Linked DNA regions of Hydrogenophilus thermoluteolus. The protein of the gene in region 1 interacts with the protein of each later gene in a pairwise test. Links are inferred from orthologs where the notes say so. Each region holds a gene or a part of one and is shown on either strand. Other genes may lie near its edges.

Region 1 (6,083 bases):
CCGCCAGAGACGGCTTCCCGCACATCGCGCTCCTTGACTGCGAAACAGATGCAAGCGTACATGGTACTCTCCTCAATTCGTCAGCCGCTTGACTGCAGGCAAGCCTTGGGTCGCCTGGTCGATGTCTCCATACAGAAGAGAATGAATCGCAACAGCAAAGCTACCCACGCTTGCATTTCGAACCAAAAGGCACGGTTTCCCCAACTGTTTGCAAAAATGCTTGACACGGTAATAAGCTTGGTGGGACACGGCGCCAACGGTGACCATGACCGCGTCGACCCCTTTCAGTTGCTCCGGTAAGCGCTGAAGCGCATCTTCTAATCCGCCGTCATGGAACCGGACCTCCAGCCCAAAGCGTTTTGCCAAATCACGAAGATGCGGGGTCAAATTTGTGCGCCCGCCGACACACAATACGCACCGGTACCGATATTGACATGCGTCACATTCCGCTTCGTTCGCGCAAAAACTTGTCGAAACCGATCCGGTTTGTTGCGATACCAATATCTGTTCGAGCACCGCGTGTTCCTGGCGTATCGTCTCTGCCTCTTCGCGCCAAAAATCCCGATCCCGCAATACCGTGACCAGTTCAGCTTCTAAGGTGTCGACACGGGCTTTGAGCGATTCGATTCGCGCCAAAGCCTTGCCGCCTTCTGCTGCCGCATCACGAAGCATTTCACATTCAGCCCGCCACTTCTGTATCAACCGCTCCCGCGCTTCTTCTGCGCGGTCGACCTGTGCTTTGAGGTTCAGTAAAGCTTGAGCCCGCTCGCCCAGCTGTTGGGAAAGGTCATGGACACGCGTCTGAAGTTTTTGGTTCTCTTGCACAAGACGGGTCCGTTCTTCCTCGAGCCATTTGAGTCTGCGCACATCTGCAGCTAGCCCAGCACCGATTTGGTGCGAGAGCATATGAAGGTCTTCGTAACAACGGTGGGCCAACTCAGGCGTAACCGAGGGATGCGTCACCACGGCCCAGAAAGCGCCCGCCACTTCTCCGCGCGCAAACGATTCGGTCCAGTACGAGCACAATGCTTCGTCATTTTTGATTTGGGCAATCTGAGTCAGCGCAACACGCCATTTCTCGTCCAGCCGCCGGTGCAATCGTTCACTGACCTCGTTACGCGTCTTCGCAAGACCAACCGCCGTCACATGCACTTCGAATGCATGCGTTTTGCCACTGACGTAGCCAAAACGTTTCAACAGCTTTGCCACCTCGGCCACGGTCAGGCAGGAACCAATCACGGGACAAAGGAGCTTTTCCTCCAACTCCCAGAGCCGTTTGCGCCCTTTTCGTACTCCGACCATGACGCTGCTCATCGGCAGGGACGCAGTGGATCTATCCATCTATCACCTCCTCATCACATACAGCACACGTCATCTGACAGCCCGTGCACGCGCGGCGCTCACGCCACAAACGTCGCCAAAGCTGTGTCGTCCCTTGTTTTCGAACGATCCGATCGGCGAAATAGAACCCTTGGACGCAATCGAAGCCGAGCGCTTCCGCGAACGCAAGGTCTTCCGCCCGCTCGACGCCTTCCAATACCAAAGTGGCACCACTCTCTTTTGCCACAGCGAAAAGATGTTCGAAAAAGGGGTTGTGTTTGCTCCCCTCTCTCAGAAAGGCGCGATCAAATTTGAGAAATGCCGCGTATTGGTATAGCGATCGCAATGCGATGCCGTGCGTTGGGGTCAAATCGTCAATGGCAACCGCAATGCCCCGTTCAGCCAACCGTTCGGCAAGGGTTCCGGAGATGGTTGCAGCATGAAGATGGCAACTTTCGTCAATTTCGACCACCAACCGTTCGCGTGCCGCAGCAAACAATTCGAGATAGGGGTCCACCCAATTTCCGCATTGACCTTGATGCCACGCGTCGGGCTCCAAATTGAGGAACAGAAGCCCTTTCTTGGGTGCCAACGCCAATTGAATCGCCTTGCACTTCCATTCGGCGTAGTGAAGCAGCATTGGATTGCAATGTAGCGCCGCAAAAAGCTGATCTGGCGGAATCGCCCGACCCCATGCTGAAAAACGTGCCAATGCTTCGTATCCAATGATTGCACCATCTTCGACACGAACAATGGGTTGATATTCGACCGCAGGCACACCCTCGATTACCGCAGCGAACAGAACCTCTGGTGCAAAATCTGGGCCAAGCGCCGATGCAGTTTGCCCCATCCGCTTCCCTGTCGCTCCTTCTACGCACCCGCTATAGGTCACTAGCGCCCCCAGTAGAGCCAATCCAACACAGACAGCGTTACCGCAACCACCGCTGCAATCAGGGTGACCCATTGTGAAACCCGTTCGGCACCGGTCCGCGCTCGGTTTGCCACTGCGACCACTCCCTGTTCCTTGATTCGAGAACATTATAGATAATGAGAATCATTATTGTCAATACCCGGAAAAAATGGCCATCGTTCGACGGCCATACCGATGCTGTATTGAGTAGAAGCGCAATACCCTAGCGCACAGGGAAACGTCGGCGAACCACTTCGTAGAGGGCGACCCCCGCGGCGACGGAAACATTGAGACTCTCGACGACGCCGAGCATCGGCAGGCGTGCCAGCAAATCGCAACGTTCACGCGTCAATTGACGAAGCCCCTCCCCTTCGGCACCCAAGACGAGCGCTAAAGGGCCGGAAAGATCGCACGCCAAGAGCCACTGGTCACCCTCACCCGCTAAGCCGACGACCCAAATGCCCGACGCTTTGAGCTGCTCGAGTGCCCGCGCCAGATTGGTGACGAAGACGACGGGTACGGTTTCGGCCGCACCACTTGCGACTTTACGTACCACCGGCGTGATCCCCACCGAACGGTCCTTGGGGACGATCACCGCACGTACGCCAGCGGCGTCCGCAGTACGCAAACATGCCCCCAGGTTGTGTGGGTCGGTCACGCCATCGAGCACCAGGTAGAGGGGGGGCGTGAGCAACTGACGCCCCACCGGATTCGGGTAATCCGCACTATTGGGTAGCACGGCGTCGAGCGTGATCGTCTGGACGTCCGGATCAAGGGTCGCCACTATGCCTTGATGGTGGCCATGCCCCGCCAACTTCGTCAACGACGCGCGATCCACCCACGCCACTGGTACGCAAGCTGCCTCGGCTTTCTGGATCAGGCCTTGCACACGCGCATCGCTTTTGCGCTCCACTGCCACATGGAGTTGCACGATGCGTTGCGGCGCGACACGCAGCATCGTCGTCACGCTGTGCCAGCCGTACGCCAGCGCAGTTTCCCGATCGCTGCGCGCCTTCACGCGTCGCCCTCCAGTCGCTCGATGAGGTGAAAATCGATTTTGCTCGTCGCCAGATCGGCCCGTGCCACCTGCACTTTGACGCGATCGGCCAAACGGTAGCGAACCTTCGTCCGTTCGCCAACGAGCGCATGACCCACTTCGTCGTACTGGAAGTAGTCGGCGCCAAGATCGGAAATATGGACCAACCCTTCGACGAAGACTTCGTCCAGTGTGACGAAGAGCCCGAACGGAACGACAGCCGAAACGGTACCGGTATAAACCTCCCCGATGTGCTCCTGCATGTAGTAGCACTTGAGCCAGTTCATCACCTCGCGCGTTGCCTCGTCCGCACGCCGTTCGGTCATCGAGCAATGCGCACCGATCTCTTCCCACGGTCGACTTGGGGTGTATTGGCTGCCCGCAAGCACTGCTTTGATCGCGCGGTGCACGAGCAGATCGGGGTAGCGGCGAATCGGCGAAGTGAAGTGGGTATAGCAGGGATAAGCCAAGCCGAAATGGCCGGCATTGTCCGGTGCATAACGCGCCTGTTTGAGCGAACGCAGCATCACCATCTGCAAGAGCGGCGCATCCGGCCGGCCTTCGATCTTTTCCAGTACCCGGGTAAAGTCTTTCGGTGACGGCTCGTCCCCGCCCGGAAGCTCGATGCCAAATCCCGCCAGAAATTCACGCAGTTTGGCAATTTTTTCTGGGTCTGGCGGTTCATGGACGCGATAGAGCGTGGGGTGTTCGTGCTCGGCCAAGAATTGTGACGCACAGACGTTCGCGGCGAGCATACACTCTTCGATGAGCCGGTGCGCGTCGTTACGCACCACCGGTTTGACGCCACGAATCTTGCCGTTGTCGTCGAAGAGAAACTCCACTTCGGTGGTTTCGAATTCGATCGCACCGCGCCGCTTGCGCGCTGCAAGCAGTACCCGAAAGACCGCGTCGAGCGTTTCCAAATGGGGCAGCAAATCGGCGACCGTTTCGCGCGCCGTTTTGTCCCCTTCGTAAAGCGCTTTGGCAACGATCGTGTAGGTCAAGCGGGCATGCGAATGGATCACCGCAGGGAAGAAGCGGTAGCGCTCCACTTTGCCACGTGGCGACACGAACATCTCGCAGACCATTGCCAATCGGTCTTCGCGCGGCACCAACGAACAGAGCCCATTGCTGAGCTTTTCTGGCAACATCGGAATTACGCGACGAGGAAAATAGACCGAATTCCCTCGCTCGTAAGCCTCTTGGTCAAGCGGCGTTTCCGGTTTCACATAGTGCGCGACGTCGGCGATCGCAACCAGGAGCCGAAACCCTCTCCCCACCCGTTCGCAGAAGACCGCGTCGTCGAAGTCTTTGGCGTTTTCGCCGTCGATCGTGACGAACGGCAGATGGCGCAAATCCTCACGGCCTTTCTGGTCATGGGGACGAACCGCATCGGGCAATCGCCGCGTCTGCGCCTTGGCCGCCGAACTCCAGACGAAAGGCAGATCGAATTTGCGCAGTGCGATCTCGATCTCCATTCCCGGATCGTCGTATCGCCCCAACACCTCGACGATCTTGCCGATTGGTTGCGCGTATTTGCTGGGAGGTTCGACAATCTCGACAACGACGACGTCTCCCGGTGCTGCTTTGGGTTTTCGCGATCGCCGACCGGCTTCGGGCGCGATCAAAATATCTTGCGCGATGCGCTTATCCTCTGGCGCTACCAGCATCACGCCGTGCTCGACGATCACGCGCCCTACGACCCGCGTGGTTCGCCGTTCGAGCACCTCGACGATTTTGCCTTCGGGCCGCCCCCGTGGGTCACGACCCGTGACCCGCACCATGACACGATCGCCGTGCAAGACCTCACGCATCTCCTTGGGCCCCAAGAAGATGTCGGGACCACCGTCATCCGGGATCACGAAACCGAATCCGTCGGGATGGCCCTGGACACGGCCGCGGATGAGCGCCGCTTTCTCCGGCAAAATCAGTGCACCACGGCGGTTGGTCAAGATTTGGCCGTCGCGCTCCATCGCCGTGACGCGGCGTTCGAAGAGCGCGAGTTCAAAGGGGCGAATTTCGAGCGCACTCGCCAACTCGCTCATTTTGAGCGGACGCCCGGCACGCTCCAGCGTCTCGATGATGTATTCGCGACTGGGTAGCGGATTGTCCCCGTAGCGCAACACTTCGCGTGCCAAAAACGGGTCTGCACGCCGTATTGGGGGAAGTGCTGCGGCAATCTCGGCCAAACGGTCGACGTCAAGCGGTGCCGCGCGCGCCGCTTCTTGGGTTGCCGCAAGCCGTTTTGTTCGATGAAGAGCCTGAGCATCACGGCCATCACGGGTACGTTCAGGCGTGCGGGACGGTTTCACCCCGTTGTCACGCGCTTTTCGGTTACGGGAACGTCGCGAAAGCGAAGTTTTTTTTCTTTTCTCGGTCATCGTTTACTCATTCGTATCCACAATTTGTCACTGCATGCCAGCGCCTTGACAGCTGGCCTACACTTCGTATAATAGCGTACTTCGTTGCCTGCCCAGGTGGCGGAATTGGTAGACGCGCTAGATTCAGGTTCTAGTGCCGCAAGGCGTGGAGGTTCGAGTCCTCTCCTGGGCACCACAATTTTTATGATAACCTCCCAACCAGATCGGTTCCGGAGGTTTTTTCATGTCCGCAAAGCGCCTCCTCCTCTTCGCATTCGTTGCGCTTGTGAGTGGCTGCGACGCCCTCTACGACGCGCTGGAAATTCCCAACCCCAACAAAGCCAAGGCCGAGGCGAAAGCGATTGGCGCGGCATGCCGTCATTCCGGACGTTCGCTCGAAGATTGCTACTACCTGCACCCCGACTTGGAGAAAGCCGCGATCTACGAGGGATGGCGG
Region 2 (3,518 bases), 330 kb from region 1 along the record:
GAGCACCGCAGGGGTGAGTTGTCGTGCTACCGCACGGTCGCAGACCAGGCGCAACAACGCCTGGTGTCCGCGATGGACGCCATCGAAATTGCCGACGGTGAGCGCGGTCGGTGCAAGGCTGGGCGCATGGCCCCGCAGGATGCGCATCGTCCTCTGAGTCTGCTTTCGGAAAACGCCCAATTATACCGGTATTCCGCAGATCAACTTGCGGGGTCGCGGCTCTTGGCGGCGAGCATCAACGCACGAGGACGCGGCGCGTGGCGTTCGAGGTAGCGCTTCACGCCGCGGTAGATCGCTTCAGCGAGCTGTTCTTGGTAGTCTGCACTCTTTAGTCGCCGTTCTTCGGTGGGATTGGAGATGAACGCCAGCTCGACGAGTACCGACGGGACGTCGGGGTTACGCAGGACTGCGAAATTCGCGGTTTCGACCTCGGGGCGGTGGGGGGGGCTTACGCGCGCGAGCTCGGCGAGCACCGCTTGCGCGAGGCGCAACGAGTCGGTGCGGGTTGCGGTGATCGAGAGGTCGAGGAGCGTAGCGGCGACATGGTCGCTGCGCGCTGCCAATTGGACGCCGCCGATGAGGTCGGATTGGTTCTCTTTTTGCGCGAGCCACTTCGCTGCGGTGCTCGAGGCACCGCGGTCGCTGAGGGCATAGACCGAGCTCCCGGCGACGTCGGGGCGCACGAAGGCGTCGGCGTGGATCGAGACGAAGAGGTCGGCTTGGGCGCGCCGGGCGCGGTTCACCCTTTCCCCCAACGCGATGAAGTAGTCACCGCTGCGCGTGAGCACCGCGCGCGTTTTCGGGTCGTCGTCGAACCGCTTCTTGGCGCGCCGCGCCACCGCCAACACCACGTCCTTTTCCCGGGTACCGTGACGACCGATCGCGCCGGGGTCTTCGCCGCCGTGCCCGGGGTCGAGGACGATCACGTATGGGGCGTCCTGTTCCGGTGGTTTCGGTTGTGGCTTACGCGGGTTGGTTGCCCGGTTCGCTTGGGTTTCGGCGGGTCGCCGCGGGGGCGTTTCGCTGAGGACCGGCGTGTCACTTTCCGTCCGCTGCCGTTTGTCGAGTTCGGCCAAGAGCCGCGCGACGGGGTCTTGCGGTTTTTCGGGATAGAGGTCGATTACCAGGCGGTATTGATAGGGATCGATGGGGTCGAGAAGGAAGATCTGCGGGACGACTGCTTGCTTCAGGTCGAAGACGATGCGGGTGGTCTCTGGGGTGAACTGCCCGACGCGGACCGCGGCGATATAGGGGTCGTCGGGTGCGATATGTTCTGCAAGGGCACGCAAAATCGTTTGGACGACCACCCCTTTGAGGTCGATCACGAGGCGCAGTGGATTTTCTAGTAAGAATGCTTCGTGTTCGAGTGCGGCGCTGGCTTCGAGCGTGACGCGTGTGTATTCCTCTGCGGGCCAAGCGCGAACGGCGACGATACGGGGTGGCGACGCGGCGATGAGGCGTGTCGGCAGCCAAGTGAATGCCGCAAGGAGCGTGGCGCGGGAGAGAAAGGCGCGGCGTGCCGCTTGGACGCGGGACAACGCGGCTGCGGGGGTGGCTAGCCGAGCGCTGGCCACTGCCGCTTCGCCGCAGTCGAGCAGGCGCCCAGGGTCAGCAGCCGACTGCCCGTCGCTTCGATCGCGATCCGAACCTGCCAGTCGGGGCTCGGTAGGTAGGGGTGCGCTTTTTCGGGCCATTCCACTAAGCAGAGGTTTTCCGGTTGAAAGTATTCGTCGAAGCCGCCCCAGCGGAACTCTTCGGGGTCGGCGAACCGGTAGTAGTCGAAATGATAAACTGGAACAGCGAGATCTGGGTAGGGTTCGACCAAGGTATAGGTGGGACTTTTGACCGGTCCGTGATGGCCGAGCGCGTTGAGGAGTGCCCGTACGAAGGTGGTCTTGCCGGCACCCAGCGGCCCGGTCAGCGTGACGATGCCGCGGGTCGCGACGAAGCAGGGGGCAACGCGTCGCGCGAACGCGCCGGTTTCGGCTTCGTTTTCGAGGTGCGCGGTTGTGGTAAAAGAGGCGTCGGTATTCATGGGGGCGATGGGTGTCGATGGCAGGAACGGTTCGCGATTGGGCACAGATCAAAGCAGCGTTGTGGCGCGCGGCGGAGTCGCTCGGGTTTGCCGCGATGGCGGTGAGCGACGTCGACCTCTCCGCGGAAGAGCCGAAACTCCTTGCGTGGTTGCGCGAAGGGTACCACGGCGAGATGGATTATATGGCAAAGTGGGGGACGCTGCGCGCGCGCCCCGCCGCGCTCGTTCCAGGCGCGCAGCGCGTCGTCTCGTTGCGTTTTCCCTACTGGCCCGAGCAGGCGGCGCCGGCCGAAGCGGTGCTCTCCGACCCGTCGCGCGCCTATATTTCGCGGTATGCGCTGGGCCGAGATTACCACAAGGTGGTGCGCGCCCGCTTGGCGAAACTGGAAAACGTCCTGAAAACGTTGGCGCCAGAACACCAAGGGCGGGTCTTCGTCGATTCGGCGCCGATATGGGAGGTGGCGCTCGCCGCGCGCGCGGGTTTGGGGTGGCGCGGAAAGCATACGCTGTTGCTGACACGCGAAGGGTCCTACTTTTTTCTGGGCGAACTGGTCACCAACCTGCCGTTGCCGGTCGACGCGCCGCAACGTGCGCATTGTGGGCGATGCGTGCGTTGTCTCACCGCGTGTCCAACGCAGGCGATCGTCGCGCCCTACACGGTGGATGCGCGGCGCTGCATTTCGTACCTGACGATCGAACATCCTGGATCGATTCCGGAGTCACTGCGGCCGCTCGTTGGCAACCGAATCTATGGCTGCGACGATTGCCAATTGGTCTGTCCGTGGAATCGTTTCGCGACGCCGTCACAATGCTCCGACTTTCAGCCGCGGCATGGGCTCGATGCGCCGCGGTTGGTCGAACTGTTTGCTTGGCGCGAACACGAATTCCTGGATCGTTTCGCGGGTTCTCCGATTCGGCGCATCGGCTATCCGCGTTGGTTGCGCAATTTGGCCGTGGCGTTGGGTAACGCCCCGACGACCCCAGATGTGGTGGCGGCGCTCAGGCAGCGCGCCGACGACCCGTCGCCGCTGGTGCGCGAACACGTCCAGTGGGCGCTGGCGCGCCATCGCGGCCAGGGTGGTACGGTACAATCCGTTCCATTTGCTTAGTGACGCGGGGCGATGGCGCAGACGATGGGCAGGCAACCGGTGAGCAATGCACCGATCGGTATCTTCGATTCGGGGGTTGGGGGGCTAACGGTGGCGCGGGCGGTGATGGAGCGGCTGCCTAATGAAGCGATCGTCTATTTCGGTGACACCGCGCGCGTGCCCTATGGGGTGAAGTCGGCGCAGACCATCCGGCGGTATGCTGCGGAAATCACCCGCTTTTTGTTGCAGCAAGAGGTGAAGCTCCTCATCATCGCGTGCAATTCGATGGCCGCGGTCGCTGCGGACACAGTAGCGGGTTTGGCGGCCGGCGTGCCGGTGCTCGACGTGATCGACGCCGGGGCACGGGCGGCTGCGGAGATGACGCGGCGCCGGGC

The links. The genes of interacting proteins can lie anywhere in the genome.
Region 2: the proteins of rlmB (region 1) and tsaE interact in binary tests that used the Escherichia coli proteins (3 or more experiments, as listed by UniProt). The link is inferred for Hydrogenophilus thermoluteolus from one-to-one orthologs.

Annotation. Positions count from the first base shown.
Region 1 is NZ_AP018558.1:696,095-702,177, reverse strand. Bases 1,322-4,269 are described here. They hold rlmB (23S rRNA (guanosine(2251)-2'-O)-methyltransferase RlmB), read right to left. Parts: upstream 3,189-4,269; coding sequence 2,454-3,188; downstream 1,322-2,453. Other genes in these bases: rnr (ribonuclease R), read right to left, coding at 3,245-4,269; HPTL_RS11540 (hypothetical protein), read right to left, coding at 2,212-2,334; HPTL_RS03405 (EAL domain-containing protein), read right to left, coding at 1,334-2,170. Outside these bases: HPTL_RS11615 ((2Fe-2S)-binding protein), read right to left, coding at 1-62; HPTL_RS03410 (DUF2325 domain-containing protein), read right to left, coding at 73-1,263; more of rnr, read right to left, coding at 4,270-5,647; HPTL_RS03385 (hypothetical protein), read left to right, coding at 5,871-6,083. UniProt on the Escherichia coli protein: Specifically methylates the ribose of guanosine 2251 in 23S rRNA.
Region 2 is NZ_AP018558.1:365,224-368,741, forward strand. The notes cover bases 296-3,265. They hold tsaE (tRNA (adenosine(37)-N6)-threonylcarbamoyltransferase complex ATPase subunit type 1 TsaE), read right to left. Parts: upstream 2,036-3,265; coding sequence 1,556-2,035; downstream 296-1,555. Other genes in these bases: HPTL_RS01670 (N-acetylmuramoyl-L-alanine amidase), read right to left, coding at 296-1,574; queG (tRNA epoxyqueuosine(34) reductase QueG), read left to right, coding at 2,053-3,144; murI (glutamate racemase), read left to right, coding at 3,157-3,265. Outside these bases: HPTL_RS01665 (bifunctional riboflavin kinase/FAD synthetase), read right to left, coding at 1-147; more of HPTL_RS01670, read right to left, coding at 201-295; more of murI, read left to right, coding at 3,266-3,518. UniProt on the Escherichia coli protein: Required for the formation of a threonylcarbamoyl group on adenosine at position 37 (t(6)A37) in tRNAs that read codons beginning with adenine.